DNA from 3 places in the Nostoc sphaeroides genome. Region 3 is predicted to be linked to each of the others. Evidence: predicted binding sites of a transcription regulator. Region 3 holds the regulator's gene; each other region holds the start of a gene.

Region 1 (10,599 bases), 2.8 Mb from region 3:
GGGTTTAAGTCAAGAGCTTCTATCAAGCAGCGCGTGAAAGTGTCGGGGTATAAATCCCCGTCACAAAACGTAATTGCGAATTGCGAACTTGTGCCGAGCGAAGTCGAGGTATTGCGAATTGCGAATTGTTTTAATGCTTCTATGTAACTATGTCCCGGATTAGTAATAGTATGCCCAGGATTAGTGGAATCTGTCTTCCATTCCTGAGTTGCACCCTTTGCTAAGGTAGCAAAAATCATTGCTTTTAATAAACACTCAATGGTTACACTTCGTTATTTTCTTGTTTGAAACACCTGAATCTTGACACAAAAAAATAGCCGCCTCCGCAAAGGAAGCAGCTATTTTTACAAATTATGTAACTACAAAGTATTAGTAATCGAAGTCGCCGCCGCCGCCAGCACCAGCGCCAGCAGGAGCGCCATCCTTAGGCTCAGGCTTGTCAACTATAATACATTCGGTTGTCAACACCATGCCAGCGATGGAAGCAGCGTTTTGCAGAGCAGAACGAGTCACTTTCGCAGGGTCAACAATACCAGCAGCTAACAAATCGACGAATTCGTTTGTCGCAGCGTTGTAGCCAACGTTGAATTCTTTCTCTTTGACGCGTTCAGCGATCACAGCACCATTCTGACCGGCGTTTTCAGCAATCCGCTTCAGAGGTGCAGGTAAGGCACGAACGACGATCAACGCACCAATCAACTCTTCGTCCTTAAGATTGCTCTTTGCCCACTCTTCCAATTCAGGAGCAAGGTGAGCCAGAGTTGTACCACCGCCAGGAACAATACCTTCTTCCACAGCAGCTTTGGTGGCGTTGATAGCGTCTTCTAGACGCAACTTCTTGTCTTTCATTTCGGTTTCGGTTGCTGCACCAACTTTCACTACAGCAACACCACCAGAGAGTTTAGCAAGACGCTCTTGTAATTTCTCTTTGTCGTAAGAAGATTCGGTTTCATCGATTTGACGACGAATCTGTTCGACACGAGCCTTAACTGCAACTTCGTTACCTTCGGCAACAATTGTAGTGCTGTCCTTGGTGATGGTGATCCGGCGAGCTTTACCCAGGCTATCCAGCTTGGTGTTATCTAGCTTCAAACCAGCATCTTCGGTAACTAGTTGACCACCAGTTAAAACAGCGATGTCTTCTAGTAGTGCTTTGCGGCGATCGCCAAAGCCAGGAGCCTTAACAGCAGCCACGTTGAGTACACCGCGCAAACGGTTTACTACCAAGGTTGCCAAAGCTTCTTTTTCAATATCTTCGGCGATAATCACCAAAGGACGACCAGCACGAGCTACTTGCTCTAACACTGGTACAAGGTCTTGTACCAAAGCGATTTTTTTATCGGTCAGCAGGATGAAAGGCTCATCAAAAACCGCTTCCATCCGCTCCGGGTCAGTAGCAAAATAAGGAGAGATGTAGCCTTTGTCAAAGCGCATCCCTTCAGTGATTTCCAACTCGGTGAACATAGATTTCCCTTCTTCTAGGGAAATTACGCCTTCCTTGCCCACCTTGTCCATTGCTTGGGCAATCATCTGACCAACTTCTTCGTCATTACCAGCCGAGATCGCACCAACTTGGGCAATAGCTTTGGAATCTTCCACTGGACGGGCGTGTTCAGCAATTTTTTCTACCAAGAAGGCAGTAGCTTTGTCAATACCGCGCTTCAGGGAAATTGCGTTAGCACCAGCTGCAACGTTCCGCAAGCCTTCTTTGACGATCGCATGAGCTAAAACGGTAGCAGTGGTGGTGCCATCGCCCGCAGCATCATTGGTCTTAGAAGCAGCTTGACGAATCAGAGCTACACCAGTGTTTTCAATATGGTCTTCTAATTCGATTTCTTTGGCGATCGTTACACCGTCATTAACAATTTGTGGTGCGCCAAATTTCTTTTCTAGGACTACGTTACGACCTTTGGGGCCAAGGGTAACAGCTACAGCCTCAGCCAGGATGTCAATGCCTCGTTCCAAGGCGCGACGGGCGTTTTCGTTGTAGATAATGCGCTTTGCCATAATTTCTTGTTAGTTGTCCTTTGTCATTTATCTTTTGTTCTTCGTCATTTGTCATTTGTCCTTTGTCATTGGCTAATGACTAATGACCAATGACTAATGACCACTAAATAACGACTGCTAAAATATCTTTTTCAGAAAGCAGTACATATTCTTCGGTGCCGAGTTTGATGTCAGTGCCAGCGTACTTCGAGTACAGCACCTTATCGCCGACTTTGATTTCCAATTCCTGACGGTTTCCGTCGTCATTACGCTTGCCAGGGCCAAGAGCCACTACTTCCCCTACCTGGGGCTTTTCCTTGGCGGTATCGGGCAAATACAGACCACCTGCGGTCTTTTCCTCAGAGGCGTTCACTTTTACGAAAACGCGATCGCCTAAAGGTTTAACTGTAGAAACGCTTAGAGATAAAGCTGCCATATTATTTCTTTCCTTTAGAGATTAGCACTCTCAACTCCTGAGTGCTAATCTACCGAAAAGTAGCGTCCAATGGCAAGAATTCTTTTAGTACGGGTTCCCGAACTAGAGGCTCAGAGATGTACTTAAGTATAAATGCCTAATTGTTTCTACCTTTCGGGTTTTGTTCTGTAAGTTACGAAGAGAGTAGGGAGTGGGGAGTAGGGAGTAGGGAGTAGGGAGTAGGGAGTGGGGAGTTAGGAGAATTCTTATTCCCATTCCCCATTCCCCATTCCCTTCTATTTCCAAAGCTTGGAAATTGTTATAAAACTGTAATCAGGGAGCCGCTCGATAAGTAAAAATACAGTGATCCAGTCTAGCCATCAAATCCCCGAAGCCGCTAAGTCTCTAGAACATAGAGCTTTGAGTATTTGTGTAGAAACTTTAGGACTTGCAAAAATTCAGCGACACATTTTTATTTGTGCTGACCAGATAATTGCTAGCTGCTGCTCAAAACGAGCTAGTCTGGAATCCTGGGAATACTTAAAAAAGCGACTTAAAGAGTTAAAATTTGATGAGCCGCAACAGAGTCATCCCATTTGCGTTTATAGAACTAAAAGCCAACTGCTTGCGTGTTTGTTGTTCTGGACTCATAATGGTGGTTTACACTGATGGTGTCTGATATCGCCAAGCAAGCCCGGAAGTTATTGAGCGGATCATCCAAGAACACTTAATAGGCAATAAGGTGGTAGAAGAATATGCGTTTTTCAACCATCCTTTGCCAGAAACTTCCCTAGTTTCTTGTAAACACCTCATAGAGGCTTAATAACCGAAGGATATGGTACAGCAGTAAGCTTTAAGAAAGTGCGGGTTGGTTTTGAGGTAGGGTCATCTTTAAGCCAATACTTACTTGTGAGTCAGAAGGATTATTATTTAATCAGTGTTTTTTCGCCCGCCACTTTCAATGCGATATATAATAGCGCATTATAGATACTACTGCTATACGTATCCTTGCTGGACTTTTGCTATCTAGCTACTAGTCTCTTGAAAGTGCTCGGCATTTTTGAGGTTTCGAGACAGCAAAGGCAAGTTAAGTAGGATAAAAGGACAACATCTCGAAATAACCCACCATAGAGGATAAATATTCAAGACTTTGATGGACCGAAGCGCAACAAGTGCCACTGCTATGAAAGAGCCCAGCATGAAAGATCACAAACGACTTCTATTGATTGATGATGACCCTAACCTCATCTTGCTGGTGAAGGATTACTTAGAATTCCGGGGATACGAAGTCATCACCGCCGAAAATGGGCGTGAAGCTCTGGAAATTTTAGAGCAAGATGTTCCAGACATGATTATCTGCGACGTGATGATGCCGGAAATGGACGGATATACTTTTGTGGAACAAGTCCGGCAAAACGAACGCACCAGCTGGATTCCGGTTCTTTTCCTTTCAGCTAAGGGACAAAGTGCAGACCGAGTTAAGGGTCTGAATAAAGGTGCTGATGTTTATATGGTCAAACCCTTTGAACCAGAAGAACTCGTAGCGCAAGTTGAATCCTCACTGAAACAAACTATCCGTTGGAAAGAACACCAAGCAAAAGGAGGCGAAAACGGTTCCCGTATCCAGGTTCCCTTCGATGTGCAATTAACCCCAACCGAACTGAAAGTAGTCCAGTTTGTCGCTAGGGGTTTAGCTAACCGGGAAATTGCTGAAGAACTAAATGTTAGTCAGCGCACAGTTGAAAGTCATGTGTCCAATATGTTGGGCAAAACCAATCTCCACAACCGCACTGAACTAGCGCGGTGGGCGATTGAAAATCAAATGGCTTAAACAAAGTTAAGAGTTAAAAGTTAGGAGTTATAAATTATGAATTTTTTAACTCCTAACTCCTAACTCCTAACTAAGATTTACCACCCATCTTCTTCAGGGCTGGATTGGTGCAAAACTTCTAAATCTAGTTCATCCAGGTAAGTTAGGGCGCTTTCAATCTGAGAAACAGTACCTCGCAGTTCCAGATCGAAGCAGCTATATTGTGGCACGTTTGCGCTTACCTGAGCATCAGCAATAATCACTGTGATGCCATAGTGAGAAACCAGTCGTGAAATGACTGGTTCCTCATGTAAGTCTTTAGGAATGCGAACTTGGATACGACTTTGGGTGCGTCTATTATCTAAAATATCTGTATTAGATTTTACTTGTTTATTTGGAATTGCCATTCTAGCTTCCTACTCGACTTCTGGGATGAGGGTTTTACTTTGCACAATTGTTTTAACACTAGCGTTACTTATCCCACCCAGGCAAGCAAGAAAGTATTTGCCTTGGCAAACCATTAATCTAGTATGTAGTAGATGTGAAGAATTGCTCATAATTTGGTAGTTATGAGCTTAATTGTTATGGCGGTTTTCGAGCAAATCAAATCTAGCCAATCTGTAGGGTTACAACAATTGTTGTAACCCTAATTTATTGTGTATGAAATTAAAGAACTGCTACATTAATACCTGATACTCTTTCTTTAAGGCTGCCATGTATGACAATATCTGTAAATTCATTGCCGAAAACTTCAAAGATGACTTGGCAACTTGGTTACTAGGTTCACCGATTAAATTAACAGAACTTAGCCCTACTGAATTATCAAGCGAACCAATTCGCGCCGATTCATTAATTTTATTGCAATCTGATGATTTAGTTCTACATACCGAATTTCAAACCGACGCTGATGAAGATATCCCCTTTCGGATGCTAGATTATCGGGTTAGGGTTTATCGCCGCTTTCCTAATAAAGAAATGCGCCAAATAGTAATCTATTTGAGAAAGACAAGTTCACAATTAGTCAATGAAAACAGTTTTAGATTAAACAACACTTACCATCAGTTTGAGGTAATACGCCTGTGGGAACAACCTACAGACAGGTTTATGAGCATTCCAGGTCTATTACCCTTTGCCGTGCTAAGTTCAGACAAACGATCCTACAATGGTATTAACTGAAGTAGCCAAAGCAGTTGAAGCAATTAGCGATCGCCAGCTACAAAGAAATATAGCTGCTGCTAGTGGCATTTTAGCAGGTCTGGTGTTAAAGAAAGATGTAATTAGGAAGATTTTAAGGAGTGAGATTATGCGCGAATCAGTAGACATCTCCGAAAACGTTCAAAGCCTTTATATGGCTAGGCTATAGTCCGTAAATGCAATCATCCTAAATTAGCTAGTTTGTACGATAGAATAAGGCTTTGAGATATTTCCTGTTGATAATCAGGCAAAAACATCTAGTTATGTGCGTTAATTTTAACCTAATGACATAGCGGATATTTCTAATGGTAATATTAGCGCTCTAATTCGTAATCTGACTAATCCACAAATTGTCAAAATAACTTGTTCATACTTTTTTGGATTTAACCTAAATCTGTCTTGAACAACTCGAAATATTTTTACCGAACGGATTCGATGTTCGACAAATATTCGTTTAGAGGAGAATGCCTTGTTTGATTTTTTCTGGTCAGATGTTAACTCTTTATTTCTTGGTTTCTTAATGGGAGTATCAATTAAATCTTCTCCTAAATAACCTAAATCTCCCTTAAAACTTTGTTTTGGGTCAAAATTATCACGATTTTCTCTAAACATTGTTATATCGCTTTTAGTACCTGGTTCTCCTGCCACAACATCAACGATGTCTCTACCATCTGGCATGATGATTATTTGGCTTTTAAATGTGTGATTACTCTTTTTTCCTGAAAAATATTTTTCTTGTTCCTCGTTATCTCCAGGTCTTTCCCTGACTTGTTCATAGCTGTCTACAATTAATTCATACTCTGTAAGTATTTCTTGAACTACGATCAAGTCAGACTCGTTTTTTTTCACTTGTTCAAGTAAACTGCATGGAAGCAATTCTCTCAGTATTGGCAACCAATAATTAAATGTGTCATTCGCTGTCGATTCACTCACTCCAAACTGGATACCAAGAAGTTGAAATGTCGTCATTTGTCTGAGATACACCAAGGTTAAAATTATTTGTTCCTTAACAGATAGTTTTGGTTTTCTACCTCCACCACCAGCAATAATTCTAATTTTTTTTGATTCTCGTAAAGCTTGTTTTTCATAATTTAATTGCTCGGCATTTTCGATTAATTGTTGTAACTGTTCATACTCCAGACCAATTAACCTCCGTGTTTCTTTAGGATTTTCTTCAATATGCTTCAGTATATCACTCATGTTTATGTGTCAAAAAACTTCTCTAATATTCTTTTATCACAGAATGATACTATTTTGGAGATGTCTAGTCATTTATCAAGAAATCCTAGAAGAAGGCGAAGCCAAAGGCAAAGCAGAAGGAAAAGCAGAAACAACAAGAAAGTTGGCTTTAAATTTGTTGCGAATTGGCATGAGTTTAGAACAAATTTCTCAAGTTACTGAATTATCTATTGAGCAAATTCAAGTTTTACAAGAGGAGATTCAAAATTCTTAATTTTAATTAATCGCTTTAGAAAATACGTGCCTATACAAGCAAAACCCGCGATCGCGGGTTTCAAAGTATTAGTCCACGCAGACAGAATTGGTTGGTGCAAACGCGATAACAGGTCTAAATCTTAAACTAAAACTCAGCACTTTGTGGTGTACGCGGGAAGGGAATCACATCACGAATATTTCCCATACCAGTTATAAATTGCACGAGTCGTTCAAAACCTAGCCCGAAACCTGCATGTGGAACAGTACCATAACGACGCAAATCAAGATACCACCACAAGTCTTCTGGGTTTAATCCTTGCGCTAACACGCGGCGTTCTAGAACTTCTAGGCGTTCTTCGCGCTGGGAACCGCCGACAATTTCTCCAATTTTAGGTGCGAGAATATCCATTGCGCGGACGGTTTTTTCATCGTCATTCAAGCGCATATAAAATGCTTTGATTTGCGCTGGGTAATCTGTAACAATTACTGGCTTTTTAAACTGTTGTTCAGCTAGATACCGTTCGTGTTCTGATTGTAAATCTAAACCCCAACTCACTGGATATTCAAATTTAACATCAGCTTTTTCTAAAAGTTTGATGGCTTCTGTATAAGTTAAGCGTTCAAACTGATTATTAATAATATTTTCGGCTGTCGCTAACACAGATTTATCAATGCGTTCATTGAAAAATTCCATATCTTCTGGGCAAGTTTCCAACACATATTTAAAAATGTGTTTGAGAAACGCTTCAGCTAAATCCATATCGCCTTCTAAGTCACAAAATGCCATTTCTGGCTCAACCATCCAAAATTCTGCTAAGTGGCGGGACGTGTTGGAATTTTCTGCACGGAAGGTAGGGCCAAAGGTGTAGACGTTACTAAACGCCATCGCCATAACTTCCGCTTCCAACTGGCCGCTAACTGTTAAATATGTGGGTTTGGCAAAAAAGTCTTGGCTGTAATCTACTGCTTGATTTTCTGTGCGGGGAATATTCTTTAAATCCAAACTGGTAACGCTAAACAGTTCACCCGCGCCTTCGCAATCGCTAGCAGTGATGATGGGTGTATGTACCCACAAAAAGCCTCTTTCGTGGAAAAATTGGTGAATTGCTGTCGAACAAGCATTTCTGACGCGGAAAACTGCACCAAATGAATTAGTACGCGATCGCAAATGTCCAATGGTTCGCAGAAACTCAAAGGAATGGCGTTTCTTTTGCAGGGGATATGTATCGGGATCAGCTTCTCCGTAAACTTTCACTGTCTCGGCTTTCAACTCAATTCGCTGTCCTTTACCAAGGGAAGCCACCAGTACCCCTGTAGCCTCAACAGCAGCACCTGTATTCAATTTTTTCAATATAGCTTCGTAATCTGGCAAATCCTGATTAATGACGACTTGCAAATTAGCTAGTGATGAGCCGTCATTGACTTCAATAAAAGCAAACCCTTTGGACTCGCGTTTCGTCCGCACCCAGCCTTGCACTTGGAGGGACTCATCAGGTTGGCCACTTCGCAATATTTCTGCAATCCGTCGATTTGCCATATTTTACAACTTATATTTCGTCAACGTAAAAAGTACATATATTAAAGAATCTTAACTCTTTAACCCAATCCAAAATCCAAAATCCAAAATTGGATTTATCCAGCATAAGACTTTAATATCCAGCCTATGATAACGCCCATTCCACCAAAGCGGACGACTTGCCAAAAAGGTTTTTTGAGGCTACGCCAAGAAAATAACTGGCTTTCTAAGTTTAGTTCTAGCCTTTCCAACTGTTGTTGAATGTGCCGTAACTCTGCTTTGATTTCTGGTGTTTGAGATTTATTGTGCTTTAGTTGATCGCGGCGCTGTTGCCATTGTGCCTGTTGTTGGCGATCGCGTTGCACTTGATCGTAACGTTCTTTTAAGGATAGGAGCGATCGCTCTAATTCCTCTAGTTCTTGTTCAAAATCTGGTTCGGGATTTTCTGCTGACGGGTGTGATTGTTTTGGCGGCTTCATTTACAAGTAGTACAGTAGAAGTAAATGCAAATGTGCCAATAGTTATGTCCCAATCTACCCAGCTGCCGAAAACCAGTCAACTGAATGAACTTAGTACTCTAGAACTTGCTCAAGCCCTGATGGAAAGACTAAGCATTTCCCCTAACGATTGGCATCGCCTCAAGTCTAACCGCAATTCTCGCGCTAATGAACAAGTGGCAGCAGCGATTGTGTATCTTTTAAAGAATCAGCCACAAGAAGCTCAAGCTAGATTAGAACAAGCTATTGGTTGGTTAGATCGCTCCATTTCTGCCCCTCCCTGTCCGACTCACGGAAAAAGTTAAAAGTTAGGAGTGAGAAGTTAAAAGTTTTAAACTCCAAACTCCAAACTCCAAACTCCTAACTCCTAACTCCTAACTCCAAACTCCAAACTCCTAACTCCAAACTCCAAACTCCAAACTCCAAACTCCAAACTCCAAACTCCAAACTCCTAACTCCTAACTCCTAACTAAGTTACCGCCGCAGAGATAATCCCCGACGAGTTTCCATTTGTTTACAAAGTCTCAATTCTGTGCCTTTGCGGTTCCACTCTACCTGATCAAAGATTTGATGCAGAAGACATAAACCACGCCCATTTTCTGATTCGTCTGGTGGTAAATAGTCTGTTGGTTCTTCTTCATTACTAGATGAAGGAGTAAAGCCGCTACCCTGGTCTGATATTATCCACCAATATTGATTATCTATTAAGGAAAAACGGACTACGACTGTTTTACTTGGATCAAGATTATTGCCATGTTTAGCTGCATTTACTAGGGCTTCTTGAAGCCCTAGCCGCAGTTCTGCTTGTAATTTTGCTGGAATTTCTGCCAACAGTAAATCTAATATTGGACAAAGGTAGAGAGTTGAGGCAAAACTAATAGTGCCCCAATAACGTGCAACTGGACGGAGTGAAATTGTAATCACAAGAGAAACCCCATAGCTTTCAGTTAGCTAGACATCAGTTTGCTATTACAGGCACCCTGATAAAATTGAGGTGGTCATGCTGCCTTCAAACTTGCGTCTTAAAAACTAAATTTTGAAAATGCTAGGGAGCATTAGCTCTATAGTATGAGTTGGGATTGTTTAGATATTTAACGGCTGTAATAGTTTTGATAATGAATTAAGCAACTTAAAAAGATGCTAGTAATTTGACAGAGTATTGGCATACTCTAGTTAATGCCGATTCGTAATTTACACAATCCAATTCATATTTCTAAGAACCTATGCAACTTGAATTTATTTAAACAAAATGGATTTTTATTTTTGCCTTAATTCAATTTTAGCATCTTTAGTATGCACTCGACTAAAAATTTCAAATTTCAGTTTTTGTAAAGGAATTACTATCCTTGTGCAAATCTGATAGCACAAGAAAGGCCGCAGCTTCAACATGAGCAGTTTGAGGGAAAAAATCAGCAGGTTGTACCCGTGTGATAGTATATTGCCCATCTTGACAAAGCAATTTCAGGTCACGGGCGAGGGTAGCTACTTTACAGCTGACGTAAACTATCCGAGATGGTTTCAGTTGCCGTAAAGTGTCGATGACAGCGCGATCGCACCCCTTACGTGGCGGATCGAGTATTACTACTTCTGGTATTGTGCCCATTTTTGGAAGCAATTTCTCTACTGCCCCGACAAGGAAAGTCACATTATCAATTCCGTTGCGGTGGGCATTCAAAATAGCTTGTTCTACTGCTGCTGGTTGCACTTCTAATCCTGTAGCCATCCGTACTTTTTTAGCGAGGGGTAA
Region 2 (10,599 bases), 2.1 Mb from region 3:
ATTTTGTATTGGCGACTCCTTGAGATGAGCTAACATCGTTACTGTCAGATACCACAGTTGTAGAATCATTTGGATTTGACAGCTTGTGAAAGGGAAAATCTTGTTTTGTTAGCTGGTAGTTTGGCCCGCCGCCTATATTAAAAATTGTATCTGGATTCTCTGTACGATCAGCGTTAATCCGCAAAAGCCCAGGAGAAATCTGATTTATGGATCTATTGTCGGCTCCAGCATGGAAGTGACAACTAGCACAGGAGGTCTGTCCGTCGCTCCCAGCCTGCATATCCCAAAAAAGAGTCTTTCCTAACTTGATTGCAGCTGCTTTGTTTTTTACAAAGTCTCCAAGATTGTCAGGTTCTGGAACCGATACGCTCTTGAGCGAAACTGGAGCCGACCCCGTAACCTGCGCCGATACACTATTTCCAGCGATTACTGCTACCATAATAATCGCAGCAATTGTTATAGTCTTGGAAAATCTTGATCCTAGTCGGTTAAGCTTGCCAAAGCTAAGTCTCCGCCATTGGCAGTTTATTTTTGCCACTAAAGATTTGAGCAAAATTCGACCTTTTGAGGTCAGTAGGAAGTAAATTAATAAGCCAGTAATAAAGGCTACTAAGCTTATTGTGAGTATAATTTTCATGATTTTCGTTATCAAATAATACCGAAACAAGCAGTAGTTGATCCCACAACGGTTACGCGATACCAGACCAAGTAAACCTCAATTAATGATTGTCCAGCAAGTACCTACATAATTTACATTGGGCATACAAGTTTTATGCAGAAGCAGCCAATCGTTTACAAAAGTTCATAAAAATTTCTGTAAGTAAAATATATTATCTTAAAAATTATACTTAGCCGTTTTTAAGATTTAGGTGCTTGCCAATTAGGATTGATGAGACTTGTCATAATATGATCTTCCCATTGCCCATTAATTAACAAATAATCTCTAGCATATCCTTCAATGACAAAACCGAGTCTTTTAAGTACGTTGCCACTGCGCCGATTGTGAGGCATATAATTAGCCATGACTCGGTGAAAATTTAACTCTTCAAAAAGATATTCAATGGCGGCTTTTAGCCCTTCTGTCATATATCCTTTACCTTGCTTACTTTCAGCAAGGCTATATCCCACATAGCAAAAATGAGCGGCTCCTCGGACAAAATTACTAAAATTTACAGTGCCAATAATTACGGTAGGATTTTTTTTGGTAAAGATAAATAGCTTTAACGATTGACCATTAATAAATTCCAGAAAATTGTTCTCTATCTGATACTGCCAATACTCTTCAGTAAAAAACCCATCAGCCCAAAGAGGGTAAAATGGAGTGAGATAGATTTTGTTATGAATGAAGTATTTCAGAATTTGGGGTATATCTTCATGGATAGCCGCTCGTAAGAACAGGCGATCGCTTGTAATTAGTGGCAGTTCTGATATCATAGACTACTTGATTAACAGGATGTCTTGCAAGCAGATTCTCTAGACTTTGTAAGTTTTTTCATGCCTGCGGTAGTGCGGTAAAATTTTTTTCAAATACTTGCACTGTTAGGGTCAATATTATTAATAGCGATCGCCTTGCTCGTGTTAAAGAATATGGGCGTACAGCCAAGTGGCATAGCAGTTTTTATATTGGCTTATATGGTGAACCAGCGCTATAGAGGGTTTCCCTCCGTAGGCGACTGGTATTAGCATAGCGCTAGCAACGTAGGAGCGTCACCTGAAGGCTCAAACTTGGGTAAATTTTTTGGAACTATATTAAGATTTAGTCACGAATTTAATTAAATTAAATTAAGTTGTAATAAGGGGAAGTATTATCAACGGGTACGCAGGGCTATAGAGCTTATTTTATCTGCATCCTAGCCTTTTTTGTTGCCGCGTCAGGTTATTTAATTAGTCAATAATATAATTATAACTTGATTTTTACATTAATGTTCTATAATTAATTTCGTTAAAATTGTTTTGAGGAGTATGTTGTTATATGAATAAAGTTCTTTCTAAAAACAATTTACTATCTTGTTTATTAATACTGGGCGTTACTATTCCGGTTGTTTATTCTACAAAGGCCGCGTACAGCCAAGTAGGATTAACTCCTTTAGAACTTTTTTACAGTGGTAATAGAGGAGATAACTTTACTACAGGAACAGATATCGGTCGGAGTTCAGCTAATGATGCTGGATACAGTTTAGTCCGAGTTGAAGGGTGTGCTTTTCTTAGGCAGCAGCCTGGAACTAGGCTGTTGACTTTGTGCCTTTTTAGGCGTTTTTCGCTCATGCAGTTTTTGTGTCGTCAACGAACTCCGAGAATAGGGTTTTTCTTTTCGAGAGCATAGATTGACCAAAAACTTCAGCCAACCATGCTTCAACATCAGCAAAACTAATTGCTTCCAGCGCATTTTTAACAATTGTATTTGTTAAATTCATGGTAGATAAACAAATTGTTAGCAACATCTGACCCATCTCCTTAAATGGACAACGTGCAGAAAATTGCTTATATTTTCCAAACAGCGATTCAATCACATCAGAAGTTGCTAAAAAAGTTTTTTCGTCCTTGATGTGAGAACTTTGAATGACCACGTAATCACAAATATGTTGCTGAAAATTTAATAGCTCACTATCGACTTCAAACTGGTTTTTCTCAAAATTAGTGAGAGACTGCTGATTAATTCCTAATTTTTTTAATTGAGTTTCAAGAGTCCTAGTAAGCACAGTCATTTGATGCCAACGAACTAGTTCTGATTGATAATCAACTAACCATCCTAATTTATCTATTAATTTCTTCTTAATCACGCTTGGGTCGATATCTTTAACCAATTCAACCAAAGTATCTAATTGTGAACTCAACAACTTTAGACCCCATTCAGTGAGCCTTTCAATATTAAAATAGCGACACTGGGAACGTTGTGTGGGTGGAGATAAAAAAGATAATTCAGTTTGTTGTAACTGTTGCCTGCATCTGTTACATTTTTGGATAAATAACTGATATTTATCATCAGAATCTAACTCATATTTTAAAAGTAAAGCCATTGCATGAGTTACATCATGAGTATAAATTAAGTCTTCATTCTCCTGTTTATAAAGCTTTATTCCCCGAGACAGGTCACTACCGTGATCAGCCACTATTTGTATTGGTTTACCAACCCGTAAGCTAATTTCATCCAGTTTCTGCTTGATAATTTCTCCTGTTGTCGATGACATTATTTCTAACCCTAAAAGCTCTACGTCTCCGTGAGAAACTCCTCGTCCATAAGGAATAATTTCTTCAACCAGATGTTGTTGTGAAACACCTAAAACTACAAGAGCTTTTTGTTTTCCTAATTCCAATGTAAAATCGACAATAAATATCCAATCGCTTCGATATTCTTTTTCACGATTAAGTTCGGATAATCCAATCCGACCTAGCCATTTCCTTATACAAGTAAAACTGGGAGTTTTCTCTTCTAAGTTATTAAATAACTCTAGAGTTTTTTCTATTCCTCTAAAAATGATGCCACATTTAATTAAAAGTTGTATACTTATCATTACTATATCAACTGTATAGTGATGATTTTTAGCATTCAAATCTTCGATTTTGCTACTTGTTTCTAAATTAGACTTTATTAAGTCTATATTCATCTTTTTTTCCTCTGCGAACACCTCCCTACTCTCTTTAGTTACTCCTTGTTCAGCAGCGATCGCACGGCTTTTCCAATACTCTCGTGACGCTGATAAATCTCTTACTTTTATTTCTAAAGCTCTGAGTTTTTTCTGTTTTTCTAAAGCTCTTTGTTTCCAATTATCTCGACCTACACGAAATAAACGGGCTAATCTGCTGGTTGGACTTTTGAATTCCATTAGCTTTTAACTCCTCTAGAAAAGGCGACATAGTTATTGTATGAGAAATATCGCTCAAAAACCCACAAAGTCAACAGCCTAGGCTATGTCTACCCCGCAAATAGGTGTTCTAAATAAATTCACGCCAAAATTTGTAATTACTCATCATTCTTATAATTGAGAATAAGTTTGATCAAATAAAGAATAGTGGAGAAGATGGTAGTCGTTTTCACTATCTCTTTTGTTGTTTCAAAATTTCTTTCAAGATGGTAAATTTTAAACTATACGGTTTAGTTTGCCCTTTATGTTAGCTACGCTATATCTACCTGATTTTGCCAAAAACGCTACGCTTTGGTTTTACTTCTAATTCATAGAATGAGTATTTTTACTGGTAATCTGCCATTCAAGCAAAATCTTGATAAGCTGATGTCTAATATCTAGAGCGGAAGGATTGAGAGCCAATGGGTGAGAAAGCACAGTAAGCGGCATAACTTCGATAAAATCGCTTTGCCCAAACGCTGTACCGCAGTAAATTCAACCAAAAGACAGCTCAAGATTTAACCCAGTCTAAAAGAAGGATAGTGATGTGGTGGGAATACGCTACGATTGGCAGGATTTAGAGATTCGGGCGATATACAATACGCCATTGCTAGAGCTTATTTATCAAGCTGCTAGCGTGCATCGCCAATATCATGACCCAACAAAAATACAAGTTTGTAAGCTTATATCTATTAAAACGGGAGGTTGCCCAGAAGATTGCAGTTACTGTGCCCAATCTTCCCGCTATAAAACAGAGGTAAAGCCGGAAGCACTTCTAGAAAAGGAAACGGTAGTTAACATCGCCCAGAAAGCGAAAGAAACTGGTGTTAGTCGCATTTGCATGGGTGCAGCTTGGCGCGAAGTGCGGGATAACTCACAATTTGAGGAAGTCCTGGAAATGGTCAAGGATGTCACCGCAATGGGTTTAGAAGTGTGCTGCACTCTAGGTATGTTGACGGCAAATCAAGCCAGAAAATTGTCAGAAGCGGGACTTTACGCCTACAACCATAACTTAGATACCTCGCAGGAATATTACAGCACAATTATTACCACGAGGACATATAGCGATCGCTTGAACACAATTGAGAATGTCCGTCAGACAAATATTACTGTCTGTTCCGGTGGTATCCTGGGTTTGGGCGAAACTGTCGATGATCGGGTTGGGATGTTACAAACTCTGGCAAACTTACATCCGCATCCAGAGTCTGTGCCCATTAATATTCTTTCACAAGTACCGGGCACACCCTTAGAAAATCAGCCTGATGTCCCTATTTGGGATATTGTGCGGATGATTGCCACAGCCAGGATTTTAATGCCCGCTTCTGATGTGCGTCTGAGTGCAGGTAGGGCGAGACTTTCTCAAGTTGAACAAGCTTTCTGCTTTATGGCAGGAGCCAATTCTATCTTTTCTAGCGACGACAACAAAATGTTGACAGTGACAACTCCCTGTCCAGATTATGATAGCGATCGAGAAATGCTGAATTTACTTGGTTTGGGAATGCGATCGCCTTCCCAAAGACAAGAGAAAGTAGCAAGTCCGGCTGTTGTGGGATAAATATCTTCTTGTGGGATGGGCGTCTCGCCCGTCCCTTAGTTGAGGGCAGGCAAGATGCCCGCCCCACAAGAGTCTTGACTAAATTATCTTGGCAGTCCGCAGACCAAACAGCAGACCGACAGCCAAACCAAAGAACAAAGCTAAAAAGCCGATGTAAGCTGCAATCGCAAACATTTATTTTTCTCCACAATAGTTCCTAAATCTATTGAATCATTAGTCATTGGTCATTGGTCATTTGTCATTTGTCATTTGTCATTGAGCATTAGTCAATTTCTTCCCCTGCTCCCCCTGCTCCCTCTGCTCCCTCATCTCCCCACTCCCCACTCCCTTTCAAGGGTAGGTGTTTAAAAATTAGGCACTAGAGAGGGTGATTTGGGAAACATTGAGTTGTGGAATGAAGCTTGGCCAAGGTTCAGGAAAAAAACCAGCCTGTGGTAACGTCAAATGATTGAGGAATGCGGCTTTAATCACTAAATAGCCACGTCGAAAACAACTCAAACCTTCGGTTTTTTTTTCTGTGTAAGAAAATTGCGTCTGGCAATATGATTGGGGGGTAACTCATCGACACCACTGATATGCTCCTTGGCATCAACGACACCGCCAACACTTACCTGCCATAAAATTGCGATCGCTAACGCCAACCAATGTCGTTCAGCTCGTTATTCTCTAAGTTGCTGACGTACAGTGTTCTCTTTTTTGCCCAATAATGTCGCTAAAAATACAGAAACCGTCGTTAAACCACATGATTGGGTCATCACAATGCCAAAACTCCACATTGCTAATACAACTGCTTGAGATTTGGTCAGATGCGGCATTTTTTTGATCACTGTTCTCGTCCACTCATTTAATGGCTCATTCTTGACCACTTGCATCCAAAGAAAACCTCAGAGTAAAGTTAACGATCGCTCCCCATGAAGAGAGTGGTTTCTACCCACAAACCTCAGTTCGCTATCATACCTTACATTTGGCGACTTTCTTAAACACCTACCCTTGAAAGGAGGGTTAGGGTGGAGTAAAAAAATATTGTCTCGTTTGTCTCGTTGTCTCGTTCCCAGTCTCCGACTGGGAATGCCGTCCTAGAGGCTCCGCCTCCCTTGTTGGCGGCAGAGCCGCCAGGAGCCACATTTCCAGCCCAGAGGCTGGAAACGAGATTCCAAAGGAGATTCCAACGAAGTCCGCCTGCGCGGACTGAATGTAAAATTAGGATTTGTAACCCTCACAGGCGATAGCTATAAAACCCATCTTGAGTTTTGCTAGTTGACTGCACATTCCAAAGACGGTAATCCCACTCATAACTAGTACAAGTCGGCGTAAATACGCCTACCATTTTCAAAGACTGCAAAGGTTGATTTTTTCAGGGTTTGTAATGGTGGGTTTATTTCCGCCATGCTGTACTAGGATGAAAACAGACTCCATTTTTTATCGTTTATTTCAAACTTTTCCCAGTGCTTTCTTTGAATTAATCAATCTGCAAGCATCAGAAGCAAATGCATATAATTTCGCTTCAGTAGAATTAAAGCAAACAGCATTTCGCATTGATGGAGTCTTTCTTCCTATTGCTGATACTAGTAGTCAGCCGATTTATTTTGTGGAGGTTCAATTTCAAAAAGACAACGAATTTTACGCTCGTTTATTTTCAGAAATATTTCTGTATTTATGACTTTACGCACCTACTACAGATTGGCGATCAGTAGTTATATTCCCTCGTCGCAGCCTTGAACCAACCCAAGTACAACTTTATCGAGTCTTACTCGAAAGCCAATTGGTAACGAGGCTATATTTAAACGAGCTTCCAGAAGTAACTGAACATTCCTTGGGAGTTGGTATCATCAAATTAGTAGTTGTAAATAAAAAACAAACTCCCATATTAGTCAAAAGTTTGATTACAAAGACACGTTCACAAGTGAGCGACAAAGCACTTCAAAAAAAAGTGTTAGATTTAATAGAAACAATTGTAGTTTACAAACTACCGCGTATCAGTCGTCAGGAGTTGATAAAAATGTTTGGACTCGGTGATTTTGATATCAAAACGACTAGACTTTATGAGGAACTTAAGCAGGAAACAACTCTAGAGGTAGTCATGCGTCAGTTACGACGACGCCTTGGTAATTTGAGTCAGCAATTGCAAGACCGCATCAGTCAGTTATCTATTAAACAGCTTGAAAATCTAGCCGAAGCACTGTTAGATTTTTCCACAGAAGGAGATTTAGTTGCTTGGTTGCAAGACAATTTAACTCAAGCTTGAATTTTTGGTGAACTGAATAAACCATAGTAGGGCTAGCATTGCAATGCCCACCCTACAAATAATTAGGGCTGTTGACGTATCCTTTGCCAGATAGTAAAGCCCAAAAGAATGATAATGCTACTGGCGGTAGTAAGCATCACAGCCAAACTCATGCCTTGTATTCTCATCGCCAGCAAGTTGAAAATTAAGGTAATTGACCAAAGCGTAAAGGCAGCATGGCGCTGGGAGAGTCCCCAAGCAAGTAAGCGGTGGTGCAAGTGGTCTTTACCAGGAGTACTAAGAGGGTTATTTCCTGCTAATAGCCGTCGCACAAATACTTGAGTCGTATCTAGTACTGGCAATAACAGAAATAAAACCGTGGGAATTAACGCATAAACTGTGTTTTGTTGCAGCCTACCTAAAATACTAGTTGCCGCCAATACATAGCCAAAAAAGTATGCTCCGGCATCACCCATAATGATTCGCGAGGGGTGAAAGTTGTGACGTAAAAAGCCCAGTGCAGCACCTGCCAAAGCTGCTAATACCAAGATTGCTGCTGCACGATTGTTAAACTGGGCTGCAACGCCCAACAAACTCATGGCGGTAATAAAGCTGATTCCTCCCGCTAAACCATCCATACCATCCATCAAGTTGATGGCGTTGGTAATCCCTACTACCCAAAGTACTGTTAACGACATAGACAAGAGCGAGTCTATGGGAGTACCAAACATGACATGAATACTGATGCCATTAGCTACCAGTAAAAGTGCCGTGAGAATTTGCGCCCACAAACGAACAGAGGGCGGTAAGCCGAACTGATCGTCGATAAAGCCCACAAGGACTAATATCGAACCCCCCAACAGAATAGTTAGCACTTGAGCCAATACGTTTTGGAGTTCGATCGGTCGCAAAAGGCTAGCTAATATCAGTGCGGCAATCACACCCGCGTAGATAGCCAGCCCCCCTGCATTGGGTAAAGGTTCTCGGTTAAGCCGCCGGGCGTTGGGTTGGTCAGCCCAACCTACCCGCAAGGCGAATTTGCGTACTGTCGGAATTAAACGCCACGTTACAAGGCAAGCCAAGAGAAACGTAAATACTACCGCCAACCAGCCGGTGCCGCTAGGGTCGGCAATACCAAGGGACTTAAGGGAGTTGTCTAGATTCATCTCCCAATTCAAGCATTACTGCCTGTATGTAATATGAGCATCACCTGTATATTAATCAATTTTTTTTATTTCCATTTGTAACTTGAGCCGCTTGGGAGATTAGCACTCTGGCGCTGTGAGTGCTAAATTGTCTAATGGAAGCGCTAGAGAAATAAAACATGGCGAAAATTATTGCATTTGACGAGGAATCGCGGCGAGCTCTAGAAAGGGGTGTTAACGCCCTTGCCGATGCCGTAAAAATCACCTTGGGGCCCAAAGGTCGCAATGTCCTTTTAGAGAAAAAATTTGGCGCACCTCAAATTGTCAACGATGGTATCACTGTTGCCAAGGAAATTGAATTAGAAGATCCTTTGGAAAATACTGGTGCAAGACTCATCCAAGAAGTGGCCTCAAAAACTAAAGATGTCGCTGGGGATGGTACAACCACCGCCACAGTTTTAGCACAAGCCTTAATTCGGGAAGGTTTGAAGAACGTCGCGGCGGGTAGTAACCCTGTTAGCTTGAGACGGGGGATCGACAAAACTATTGAGGCATTGGTACTAGAAATTGCCAAGATAGCCAAGCCAGTAGAAGGAAGTGCGATCGCTCAAGTTGCCACTGTTTCTGCTGGTAACGATGAAGAAGTTGGCCAAATGTTAGCCCAAGCAATGGAAAAAGTCACCAAAGATGGTGTAATTACCGTTGAAGAATCTAAATCTCTCACAACTGAACTAGAAGTAGTTGAGGGGATGCAGATTGACAGGGGTTACATTTCACCCTATTTTGTCACCAACAACGAACGACAAATAGTCGAATTTGAAAACGCCCGCATCTTGGTTACTGACAAAAAAATCAGCAGCATCCAAGATTTAGTGCCGATTTTGGAAAAAGTCGCCCGTTCTGGTCAGCCCTTGCTGATTATTGCTGAAGATGTTGAAGGTGATGCTTTGGCAACTTTGGTAGTGAACAAAGCGCGGGGTGTACTGGCTGTAGCTGCAATTAAAGCACCTGGGTTTGGCGATCGCCGCAAAGCTTTGTTAGAAGATATTGCTATTCTCACCGATGGACAGTTGATTTCTGAAGAAATCGGCTTAAGTTTGGATACTGCTGCTCTAGAAGCACTGGGAACTGCCCGCAAAATCACCATTGACAAAGAAAGCACCACCATTGTCGCTGGTAGTGTCACCAAGCCAGAGGTACAAAAGCGGATTGGTCAAATTCGCAGACAGTTGGAAGAAACCGATTCTGAATATGATCAAGAAAAACTGCAAGAACGCATCGCCAAGCTCGCTGGCGGTGTGGCAGTGATTAAAGTGGGTGCGGCAACCGAAACCGAACTCAAAGACCGTAAACTGCGGATTGAAGACGCGCTGAATGCTACTAAAGCTGCTGTGGAAGAAGGTATCGTTCCTGGTGGTGGGACAACCCTAATTCACTTAGCTAAGAAGGTACAAGAGATTAAAAAGACCCTACAAAATGACGAAGAAAGAATTGGGGCTGATATTGTCGAAAAAGCGCTAGAAGCTCCCTTGCGCCAAATAGCAGACAACGCCGGTGCTGAAGGTTCTGTAATCGTCTCGAAAGTTCGGGATAGCGACTTTAATATTGGCTACAACGCCGCTACTGGCGAATTTGAAGACTTGATTGCTGCTGGTATTATTGACCCTGCCAAAGTCGTGCGTTCAGCTTTGCAAAACGCTGGTTCCATTGCTGGTTTGGTCTTAACCACCGAAGCGATCGTTGTTGAAAAGCCGGAGAAGAAATCTGCTGCTGCTGCCCCTGATATGGGCGGTATGGGCGGTATGGGCGGCATGGGCGGTATGGGCGGCATGG
Region 3 (10,599 bases):
TGCTCTTGAAAGTTTGATAGAACTTGACGTTGCAATCCGCAAAGTCTGTCTATTTCTTGTTGCCAATCTTTATTAGCTTTAATTTCTGGCTTTGCTTGCTTGAGAGGAATAATTGCCTCTCGCCATTTTTGTTGCTGTAGCTGATAGTAACCTTCATGATAAGCGACAAATTTCTGAGCAAATGCTGCAATATCAGATTTATCTGTAGTTGAGGGTTTAAGTTGAATTGCTCTTTGATAATCTCCTTCTAAACAAGCAGCCACAGCCAATCCCCAATTTGTATAAAGGGAACTTAAGATTTTTTGGTTAGCATGTATTTTATTCTCGAAAATACTTTGCCATTGAGGAAGGTAATATTGATAACAAATAGGTGTGATAAATACATCTTTTATTTTCATTCCCCACTTTGGCGGCTCACCCATGAGATTTAGAGATACTACTTCTAATCGGTAGCGATCGCGCAGATACAAATACTCAATAATATTTGTATCTTTCATGTCTATTGCGGTTTTTATTCGACGTTTTAATTCTAAAGAGACGGCGGCAAATTCTACAGGTTTATTTTCTAGCCAAGGCACATCTTGAAGGCTAGGATCTTCACTTATATTTGCTAAAGCTGTTGATAAAGAAAATATTAAATTTAACAGATTTATCGGAGAAGTTTGAGCAAGATAATAATTTGCTACTGCCAAATTATGTAATGTAGTAATATTCGGCTGTGAAATCCAAGCTTCTTCAGTTTGATCGGCAATAATTTTCCATTCCTTATCTTTCCATAGTTCTGCTTCTAAACGTGGCTGAATATGCTCATTTAGATTTTCTTCTACTAAAGTATCGGAACCAAATTTTTGGAGAAATTGGGTACTCTCTGCTTTAGCCTTCTCCCAATTTTCAGCCGCTACCAACTGCTCAATATTCTGTAGTTTTAGCAGGCGTTGACGTTGGGAAAGATTTTTGAGAATCTCTCGTTGCTTGGCAATGTTAGCAGTAGATAACCTTTGCCATTCTTTATAAGCTACCTGTAAATCTTCTTGTTGGGCGTAGGCAAATCCCCGCAAATAAGCAGCTTGTTCTCCAGGTATAGCTTCTAGGTAAGTTAGTGCGATCGCCCATGCTTGAGTTTTAATTGCCACAAGTGCTAACCGGATTTGGCAGGATGTAGAGTTAGGCAAGAGCAATTTAGCATTTTTATAAAAAGATGCAGCCGCCTTAAAATCACCCGCTTTTTCTGCTGCTAGTCCTTGGCGAAACTTTTCTCTTCCTTTAAGTGTTTGTTGTAGTTTTTGGAGTAAATCAATTCCGTCAGAGCGAGAAAAGTTAGTCAGAGCATTTTTTAAAAGTGCGATCGCTCCCTGTAATCTTCCTTCACTTTCAGCTTGTTGCACCTTTTCAAAAGCAGCATCATAAATTTCTTCTTGTTGGACTTGAGCAACACTTGCAGCGATCGCCTGTCGTAGAGACTCCGTAGAATAAAGCTTTTCAGCCTCTCGGTAAACTGCGATCGCATTTTTATAAAACCGATTTTCTGCCTGAGACTGTGCCTTTGTCACTAAACTTAAGAACTGCTGTCGCCGTTGCAATTCTTTTTGGCACTGTTTGATTACCCGCGATATGCGATCGTCGTGGATAATTTTGGTACAGCGTTGATAAATTGCGATCGCATTTGTAAGTGCTTGCGTTTCTAAAGGATCGCCCGTATCTTGTTTGAGAAAGGTTTTGGCATTAGCAGCTAGTTTATCTACTTGCGCCACTTGATAGCGCCACTGCTTTAGTTGCTGAGTAAGATTGTCTAACAGTTTACCCAGTAGCAATTGACAAATCAAACGCTCCCAAAAACCTGGTTTTTTAGACCAGACAGCGAGAGCTTTTTCTGCAATAATTACTGCTTCTCGCAGATGTTTTTTTTGGGCTAATTGTAATGCTTTTTCGCTGGCTTTTTTAGTCTGTGGTGCTTGCTTCCAGGCATCAATAATACCCACTCCCAGCAAAGTTTTAGTTAAAGCGTTGAAACTATCAAGAATGCTCATCAATTGCGCTCCTTGCAGTTGGGGATTTTTAACACCTCCCCTACATCTATATAGTCCTCCCGTCCTTTGAGTCGGGGATTAGCTTTAACCATTACTTGCCAAGAGGTTCCCTCACCACAAAATTGTTGAGCGATTCGCGCTGATGTGATCTCCCGATTTGACAGTATAGGTAATTGGTTTTGGGGGTTCCTTAGCTGTCACAGGGGCATGATTAACTTGATTGGGAGAAGAGACAGGTGGTAACTGTGGTTGCAGGAAGATAAAACTGCCTATTACACCCAACCCAATCCCGATAATGAGCAGCAGTAAAGCAACTCCTAGTTGCCATTTGGTAATTTTTAATTGTCGCAGAGGGTTTTGCACCTGCGGTAATTCTTTGAGCATCCGAATTACAGAAAGATCGGTATCACAGTTAGGACAAGTGTCACCTTCAATTTCTTGGTAATCACACACAGGACAGTTCAGCTTAATCTTCATCGCATTAGTCCTGTGACAATGCTGTTGCTGGGTAACTCCTGATTTAGCCAACGTTGGATATCTGGTTGCAATTCACTCCACAAGCGATTGGCTTCTTGTTGCTCATCACTTTTCATAGCTGCAAGCATCCGAGAAAGTTTGTCAGACATGGCATTTGCTTGAGTCGGTGCAACCGCGTGGGCTTGACGGATTGCTAAAAGAGAAGCTTCAATGATATGGACTTCATTAGGTAGATTGTCAAGTTCTCGTCTTGCATCTTCACTCTTAGACTCCATCTTAGAGAGGTTATTGGTGTTGATGGCATCTTGCAATTCTTGACTCAGCTTTTGCAATCGTTCCTGCTGTGCTTGGGGAATTATCGAGCCGCAAAGTTTAACTACGCGATCGCATTCATTGACAAGACACTCTGCTTCTAGGCGTTCCTTAGACATGGATACCTGAAATTTTTTCAAGTTTGCAATAGCGTCATCGCGTAAATAGCCGCGTTCTTCTCCCGTATCCGGATCGATAATTTTGTTGGTTGACTCCACCACTGGTAATGCTAACTTCAGCGCTTCTTCCACACCGAGAGGAGTTAGGTTTTGGTTATTGAGTTCTGCGATCGTTTCCTCTAATTCTTTATATATTTTCTCGTCTGAACGTCCCCGCGAAAAGGTGCAACTCACTCTCTCTGAAGGGTCACTTTTTAATGTGGCAGTCATTTTTAGCCCACTATGTTTTTCATCTAACTCCAACTTGACTAAGACTTCCGTCCCGCGTGGATAGGATTGATTTAAACCCAACCAAATATCCCCAATACTGTCATCTTCATATATTCCATCCAAATCTTGCCTTACTTGATCGGGGCTGAAAAATTGAAAGTGAATCAACCGTTGTCCATCAGCAGCAGTTTTAAAAGTAAAAGTGTGGGATTCGGTCAGTGGTAAGATATCACCCCTCTGAATTACTTTCTCTTTGCCATCCACCAGCTTGATAAAATAATCACGAGAGACTGTTGTGACTTTCTCTGTTAATCCAGCCGCGACAATTGCTGCACCCTCCGCCACCGCATACATCGGACGGGGATGTACCACTACTTTATCTGCTCCAAAAGCTTCTCTGACTTTGCGTTGGACTACAGGAATCTGGCAAGAACCGCCAACTAATAACACTACATCTACCATCTCTAAGTGATATTCAGCATCTTTTACTGCTTGGCGGCAAATTTGAATCGATCGCTCTACCAAATCAGAAATTAGTTCCTCAAATTGCTTGCGGGTGATTTCTACTTCAATGGGAATAGCAATACCCAGTTCATCTAATAATTGAGTCGCAGGAGCAATGCAAGATACTGTAGCAGTGCTTAGTTCAACTTTGGCGCGTTCTACTGCTAACTTCAAATCGGCATTAAATCGCACCCGTTGATAGTGGGGCATTTTGGCAATCAAGCCATCAATATCAGTAATTCTTTCTTGCTGGGCAAATTGCTGTTTAACAAATTTGATAATCCGAGAATCAATGTCATCGCCTCCCAGCCATAAATCTCCAGCTTTTCCCAATTCAATAAATGAAGTTCCTGCTGCTTGAATCACCGAAGCATCAAAAGTACCACCACCAAAATCAAAGACTAAAATCGTTTTAAAATCTTCCCCAGTTGGAGAAAAGCCGTAAGATATGGCCGCGGCTGTGGGTTCCGGTAGCAGTTCTAAGGGAGTGATTCCAGCTTTGAGTGCAGCTGTGCGGGTAGAATGGCGTTGTTTATCGTTGAAGTAAGCAGGAATGGTAATTACTGCTTGATCTATGACTTCGCCTGTTTTACCAATTCCTTGGCGATAAGCTTGGGCATTTTGCACAACTTTTTTGAGAATTTCAGCAGAAATATCCTCTGGCTGATATTCTTTACCTCCTAGCCACACTGCAATACCGTTGTCTGTTCCTTGACTCGGTTCAGCAATTTTGTAACCAAATTCCGACTTTTGTTTTTGTACGGCTGGATCGCCAAAACCTCTACCTATTAGGCGCTTGATGGAAACAACCACGTTTTCAGGATTAGCCCTGAGTTGGTTATAAGCTGGATCTCCTACCAAAAATTTATTTTGCTCACAAGCAACAACCGATCGCGTCAGTTTCCTATCTGGGGGAGTGTTATCGTTAGCTGTCACCACTTCCACTTCTGCTAACTTAAAAGCGGCGACAGAATTAGTCGTCCCTAAATCAATGCCAATTGCTTTGCCCATTACCGATCGCTACCTGGGTATTGTGTAAATTATTTCTGATGTATTTGAGACTCACTGCCACATCGAACCTAAATTTCTAAGGCAGCAGCCAGTACCTATCCAAAGATTACAAATACAAATAGCAAATGCTACAGAAAATCTACGTAAATATCACGGGATAATAAAATGCAGAAGGCAAAATAATTTTTAACTTTCTGCACTTTGACTCTCTCAGGACTTACGCAAAATACCTCTCAAACTCTCATTTCTCCGTGCCCTCTGCGGCTCTGTGGTTCGATTTAAGTCCTATCTCCATGAAAATCTCACGAATTATTGAGTTTGAAGAAAACGCCACCTTTGAGCGATCGCGTATCAGTTCCATAACTGCTAACTGTGAGCGATCGCAGATTATCAAAAAACGGTTTCCCTAAAACTTCCACTAGTTTGAGAATCGGTACTTGACGCTCTAACAAATTCTGGCTTTTTGTCCAGTCAAGATATATATAGCCTTGATTTGGTTGGTGAATCGCAGCAATACTATCTTTGAAATTGGGATTGTCAATTAAAGAATTATCCTTAGTTGTGAGAATTTCATCCATCGTTTCTAAGTCAGAGGTGAAAATTTCGTAATTTCCTAAAGTTGTATGCAATCCTCGTACTTTTGTTTCAATCTTGAAAGATGTTCCCTCTTTAACATCGCTTTTTTTTGTAGCCGTAGTTAACTCTGTCCAAGCAGAGATTTTTTGCTTGGACAGAGTTAGGGAATTAATACTGAGTCCATTTGATGAAGCGATCGCATCTAATCGAGCAACACCTTTTTCCACACTCTCGGATTTTTCCACCGCAAAAATCCAATGAGGGGTTGTTTGCTCTTTCCCAGGTAACAATGCGATCGCATATTCTCCTTGTACCCAGCTAAAAATATCCTCTGGTAAGTTTATACCCCAGCTTTTTTGAACATCCACCAAAGGTTTTGCTAACCGAGAAACTACATCTTCCTCAGAACCATATATAGTAGCTGTGGCTTGTCTCCAGAGTTTAGCTAAATCACTGTTACCCAAATTACTTAAATTTGAGCCAGAAATTGCCAAACCTGCCGACGCTGGAACATATTGCAATGCTCCTACAGGTTTAGATAGTGGTGCAGATGGAGAAACAATTTCCGATGAAGTTAAAAAGCTGGTTTCTGCTAGCAAACCTTTAGGATTCAACGCCAGAGAAATAATTTCGCTGTCGTAGGTTTGTTCTGGCAATTCTAAACCTTGCCATTTTGCCACGATGGGAAGATTCAAGAAAGCTACAGCTAAACCCCCTTTGGGAAGTTGTTTTGTTGCTTTTTGGTATTCGGGGGAGCTAGTCAAATTCAGATCGGGCGCTTGGACATTATTGATGGCATCTCGCAACACTTTCGGATCGTTGGCAAACAACACAAAGCCTTCACCGACAACCGCACCAGCAAGCAAATCCTGCTCTGGTTGAGAATTGTCAGAAATTAGCTTTACACCTTTGTATTGTTCAACAGCTAAGTTTGCCCCACCTAACGCCCGTTTGGAAAATAACAACTCAACAAACTCACGGCTTTTCTGGGGTTGCTTGGTTGCTAGTGCCAATAGATACCCTGGCTGCTGTCCGTTTTCTAGATCGCGATCAATATCTAAGGTGGTGATAGCTAAGGTAATTTCGTCCCCTAACCAGGGTTGAACGTCTTCTTTGTAATCTATGCCACTTTTGGCGAATAAACTGGTTTTGAGTTTAGATAGTTCTCCTTCACCCTCCAACGCCTGCAACCGATCAGGATTCGTCAGCAATGAAACCATTACAGGGGACAGTTTCGACACGAATATGGCTGCATTAGGCTGAGAGGTAGAAGCGATGAGGTTAGCCGGACTTTTGGCGAAAAACCAGTAAAAACTAGCGATCGCAATTACTAGCAGTGCGATCGCACCTGCTACGATAAAACCAATAAATGAGCGTTGTCTATTCACATTTAACCTTTAAAAAGACGGTTTACAGCCATTTAAGCAGAAAGCTTACCAGGATTTATCAGCCTTCTTGAGAATGGATACTCATGCAAAGGCAGAGATTTTCTGTCACCATAAATAGGATTAGGACTGTTTATAGGGAATTCTTTTAGTTAACCCATGAACCAGATTAGTGTACAAGAACTGGCACAACGTCTTTCTTCTGGTGATGTAAGTATTCAGCTAGTAGATGTACGCGAACCACAAGAATTGGAAATTGCTAGCATTGAGGGCTTTGTCAACCTACCCTTAAGCCAATTTGCCGAATGGGGAGATCAAGTCCCTAGCCTCTTCAATCCCCAAGCTGAAACCCTTGTACTATGCCACCACGGTATCCGCTCTGCCCAGATGTGCCAGTGGTTAATTGCTCAAGGTTTTACAAATGTGCAAAATATTTCGGGTGGTATTGATGCTTATTCCGTCTTAGTAGACCATTCAATTCCCCAGTACTAACTTGTGTCTAGGTGCATTACTTAGATGGAAGAATAAATAACTTCCATCTAGCTTTTGCTATGCTAAAAATAGCAGTAAATAAACTTAGGGGCTTGCCAGGAAAGCTTATAACTTTCTCCACTGGCTAGATATTTACGAAATTTTTCGACCCCAATCTTAGCTGCGATCGCCGCAAAAATACGTATACAATAATACTTTTATAAGTGTAGAATTATGCAAAAATAAGCTATAAAAAGATGTTGTAAATTCAAACTCTCAGCTTTTGCTCCAAAGATCCATTAAAAGAATGGTCTAGATGAACCTTAAGATTAGCGATCGCAATATAATTGTATAATTTGTTATCTTAATAAATTATTAATATTCTTAGTTTTCAATCAAATCCAGAAATTTTTCCAGACTTTGATTAAAATTTGCCGCCAAGCATTACATACCCTATGGAAGTCCAGTTAACAAATCGACAACAGCATATACTTTGGGCAACGGTACGTCACTACATTGCTACAGCAGAGCCTGTTGGTTCAAAAGCTTTGGTCGATGAGTACAACCTGGGTGTAAGTTCAGCCACAATTCGTAATGTGATGGGCGTTTTAGAAAAATCCGGCTTACTCTACCAACCACACGCCTCTGCTGGACGTGTCCCTTCAGATTCAGGATATCGCATTTATGTTGACCAGCTAATTACACCGTCTCTGCGAGACGCTGCGCGAACGGAAAGTTTAGGACGAGAAGTAGAGGTAGCACTACAAAAGCGCCTCCAGTGGGAAGATTGGAGTTTAGAAACCCTACTGCAAGGAGCCGCACAAATTTTAGCAACCTTAAGTGGTTGCATTAGCTTGATTACTATGCCGCAAACTACCACAGCACTATTGCGACATCTGCAACTAGTGCAAATCGAAGCGGGGCGGATCATGTTAATTGTTGTTACCGATAGTTATGAGACACATTCCAAGTTGATGGATTTGTCACCAATACCAGAGGAAACACAACGGGATTCAGAGGTAATCGATCGCGAGTTACAAATTGTTTCTAACTTTTTGAATACCCACTTACGGGGGCGAAGTCTGTTAGAATTAGCCAACCTCAACTGGAGCGAACTAGATCAGGAATTCCAACGCTACGGGGAATTCTTGAAAAATTCAGTAGCCGAATTGACTCGTCGTACTCATGCGCCGACTGCAACCCAAATTATGGTTCGGGGTGTGTCAGAAGTTTTGCGCCAGCCAGAATTTTCCCAGTTACAGCAGGTACAAACAATTATCCATCTGCTGGAAGAAGAACAAGACCAACTATGGCGATTAATATTTGAGGAACCAGAGCTTGAGGATGTGGGTAAGTCAAAAGTAACGGTTCGCATTGGCGCAGAAAATCTTCTAGAACCGATACGCACCTGCACCTTGATTTCTTCTACCTATCGCCGAGGTTCAATACCAGTAGGAAGTGTGGGAGTTTTGGGGCCAACGCGTCTAGATTATGAAAGTGCGATCGCAGTAGTAGCATCTGCTGCTGATTACCTCTCCGAAGCTTTCAGTTATTTCAATCCCTAGAACAATACCATAGCAGGTAGATCAGCCTAATTTATAGTGGCAAAATCAATAATTAATACCTTTTAACTCTTTCATGGTTAGAAAAATTGCCTTTGGCCTGCTGTGGCTGGGATTCACTATCTATGCCTTTTTCCTAGCTCCTCCTGAGCAACCTGGTACATTCGAGTTAATTAAAACCCTTTCTACTGGCCAGTGGCAAGGCGTTAACCCGTTAATCACAGCACTATTCAACCTCATGGGCATCTGGCCTCTCATCTACAGCGCAGTAGTATTTATTGATGGTAGAGGACAAAAAATACCTGCTTGGCTATTTGCTACTGCCTCTTTTGGAGTCGGGGCATTTGCTTTGTTACCCTATTTAGCCCTTAGAGAACCAAATAATAAGTTTGTTGGTGAAAAGAATGCCTTGCTGAAGCTGCTAGATTCTCGTGTGACTGGGGTTGTGTTAACTGTAGCCACGATTCTTCTAATTGCCTACGGTTTAAGAGGAGGAGATTGGAGCAATTTTGTGCAACAGTGGCAAACTAACCGCTTCATCAATGTGATGAGTTTAGATTTCTGTCTACTTTCTCTATTATTTCCAGCTTTGCTAGAGGATGATATGGCGCGTCGCGTTTGGAAAAATCCACAGATATTCCGGTTAATAGCGTTGATACCGCTATTCGGGCCATTGATTTATTTGTGTGTGCGTCCACCTCTACCAGAAGTGGGTGTAGAGGCAATACCCAGTCAGCAGCCAGCTGTAAATTAAAGCAATTTGTAATTCGTAATTAAAGACAGTTTCAGTCGGGGATTTATACCAATTCACGAAAATCCTGATACATATAGATTTCTCGTAGGGGCAAGGCGCAATGCCCATTGGTGTCAACTTAAGGTGAAAGCCAGTCTATAATCAGCTTTTAGAGATTATCTCGTTCCCAGTCTCCGACTGGGAATGCCGTCCTAGAGGCTCCGCCTCAAGACTTGCGGCAGCAGCCCAATGATGTGCATTTCCAGCAAGAGGCTGGAAACGAGGTTTTAAAAGAGTTTTTGCTTAAGTTGACACCAGTGGGCATTGCCATGCCCCTACCAGGGTATTTGTATCATTATTAAAGTGAAATGGTATTAGCAGAGCCTCCCTTTTTTCAGTGAGTTAGGGATTTTCCACTTTGGGTGCGTAAATCCCAAGAGAAAATTTTTTCTCAAAGTACTTTACAAAACGCAATAAATTCTTTAAGATGTGTAACAGGTAGTCAAACCTACCTAATTCATTCACAAATAATCGCATTTATAAAACAATGACAACAACCTTACAACGTCGCGAAAGCGCCAACGTATGGGATCGGTTTTGCGAGTGGATCACCAGCACCAACAACCGGATTTACATCGGTTGGTTCGGCGTAGTAATGATCCCCACCCTCTTAGCCGCTACCGCTTGCTTCGTAATCGCCTTCATCGCCGCACCTCCAGTAGACATCGATGGCATCCGTGAACCTGTTGCAGGTTCCTTAATTTACGGAAATAACATCATCTCCGGTGCAGTAGTACCTTCCTCCAACGCAATCGGCTTGCACTTCTACCCAATTTGGGAAGCAGCATCCCTTGATGAGTGGTTGTACAACGGTGGCCCTTACCAATTGGTAATATTCCACTTCCTGATTGGCGTATTCTGCTACTTAGGTCGTGAATGGGAACTATCCTACCGCTTAGGTATGCGTCCTTGGATTGCGATCGCATATTCTGCTCCAGTAGCAGCAGCAAGTGCAGTATTCCTCGTATACCCCATCGGACAAGGATCATTCTCTGATGGTATGCCCTTGGGAATAAGCGGAACCTTCAACTTCATGATCGTGTTCCAAGCAGAACACAACATCTTGATGCACCCCTTCCACCAATTAGGTGT

Evidence for each region. The regulator HrcA, encoded in region 3, represses chaperone genes, less so after heat shock. The targets are predictions, from matches to a motif close to TTAGCACTCNNGANTCNNGAGTGCTAA.
Region 1: groES (co-chaperone GroES) is a predicted target of HrcA. The motif match lies at 2,444-2,470, and genes of this name have one in related genera.
Region 2: groL (chaperonin GroEL) is a predicted target of HrcA. The motif match lies at 8,887-8,913, and genes of this name have one in related genera.

Annotation. Positions count from the first base shown of each region.
Region 1 is NZ_CP031941.1:5,181,111-5,191,709, reverse strand. It holds gene D1367_RS32375 (hypothetical protein) at 1-239, opposite strand, end outside; gene groL (chaperonin GroEL) at 370-2,007, opposite strand; gene groES (co-chaperone GroES) at 2,111-2,422, opposite strand; gene D1367_RS32370 (hypothetical protein) at 2,765-3,070, shown strand; gene D1367_RS23065 (response regulator transcription factor) at 3,555-4,232, shown strand; gene D1367_RS23060 (NIL domain-containing protein) at 4,310-4,618, opposite strand; partial or broken gene D1367_RS23055 (Rpn family recombination-promoting nuclease/putative transposase) at 4,926-5,541, shown strand; gene D1367_RS23050 (transposase family protein) at 5,682-6,605, opposite strand; partial or broken gene D1367_RS23045 (Rpn family recombination-promoting nuclease/putative transposase) at 6,673-6,858, shown strand; gene asnS (asparagine--tRNA ligase) at 6,985-8,376, opposite strand; gene D1367_RS23035 (sll0565 family protein) at 8,472-8,834, opposite strand; gene D1367_RS23030 (DUF6439 family protein) at 8,879-9,157, shown strand; gene D1367_RS23025 (ATP-binding protein) at 9,327-9,776, opposite strand; gene rlmD (23S rRNA (uracil(1939)-C(5))-methyltransferase RlmD) at 10,165-10,599, opposite strand, start outside.
Region 2 is NZ_CP031941.1:3,551,736-3,562,334, reverse strand. It holds gene D1367_RS15625 (cytochrome-c peroxidase) at 1-439, opposite strand, end outside; gene D1367_RS15620 (GNAT family N-acetyltransferase) at 859-1,434, opposite strand; gene D1367_RS15615 (hypothetical protein) at 2,262-3,824, opposite strand; gene bioB (biotin synthase BioB) at 4,390-5,397, shown strand; gene petL (cytochrome b6-f complex subunit PetL) at 5,476-5,571, opposite strand; gene D1367_RS30885 (hypothetical protein) at 5,892-6,038, opposite strand; gene D1367_RS15595 (hypothetical protein) at 6,057-6,212, opposite strand; partial or broken gene D1367_RS32250 (Rpn family recombination-promoting nuclease/putative transposase) at 6,764-7,342, shown strand; gene D1367_RS32245 (DUF4351 domain-containing protein) at 7,397-7,642, shown strand; gene D1367_RS15580 (MraY family glycosyltransferase) at 7,705-8,787, opposite strand; gene groL (chaperonin GroEL) at 8,946-10,599, shown strand, end outside.
Region 3 is NZ_CP031941.1:1,418,288-1,428,886, forward strand. It holds gene D1367_RS06605 (tetratricopeptide repeat protein) at 1-2,027, opposite strand, end outside; gene D1367_RS06610 (hypothetical protein) at 2,139-2,504, opposite strand; gene D1367_RS06615 (Hsp70 family protein) at 2,501-4,720, opposite strand; gene D1367_RS06620 (DUF3352 domain-containing protein) at 5,023-6,684, opposite strand; gene D1367_RS06625 (rhodanese-like domain-containing protein) at 6,841-7,173, shown strand; gene hrcA (heat-inducible transcriptional repressor HrcA) at 7,608-8,717, shown strand; gene D1367_RS06635 (DUF2834 domain-containing protein) at 8,791-9,468, shown strand; gene psbA (photosystem II q(b) protein) at 9,995-10,599, shown strand, end outside.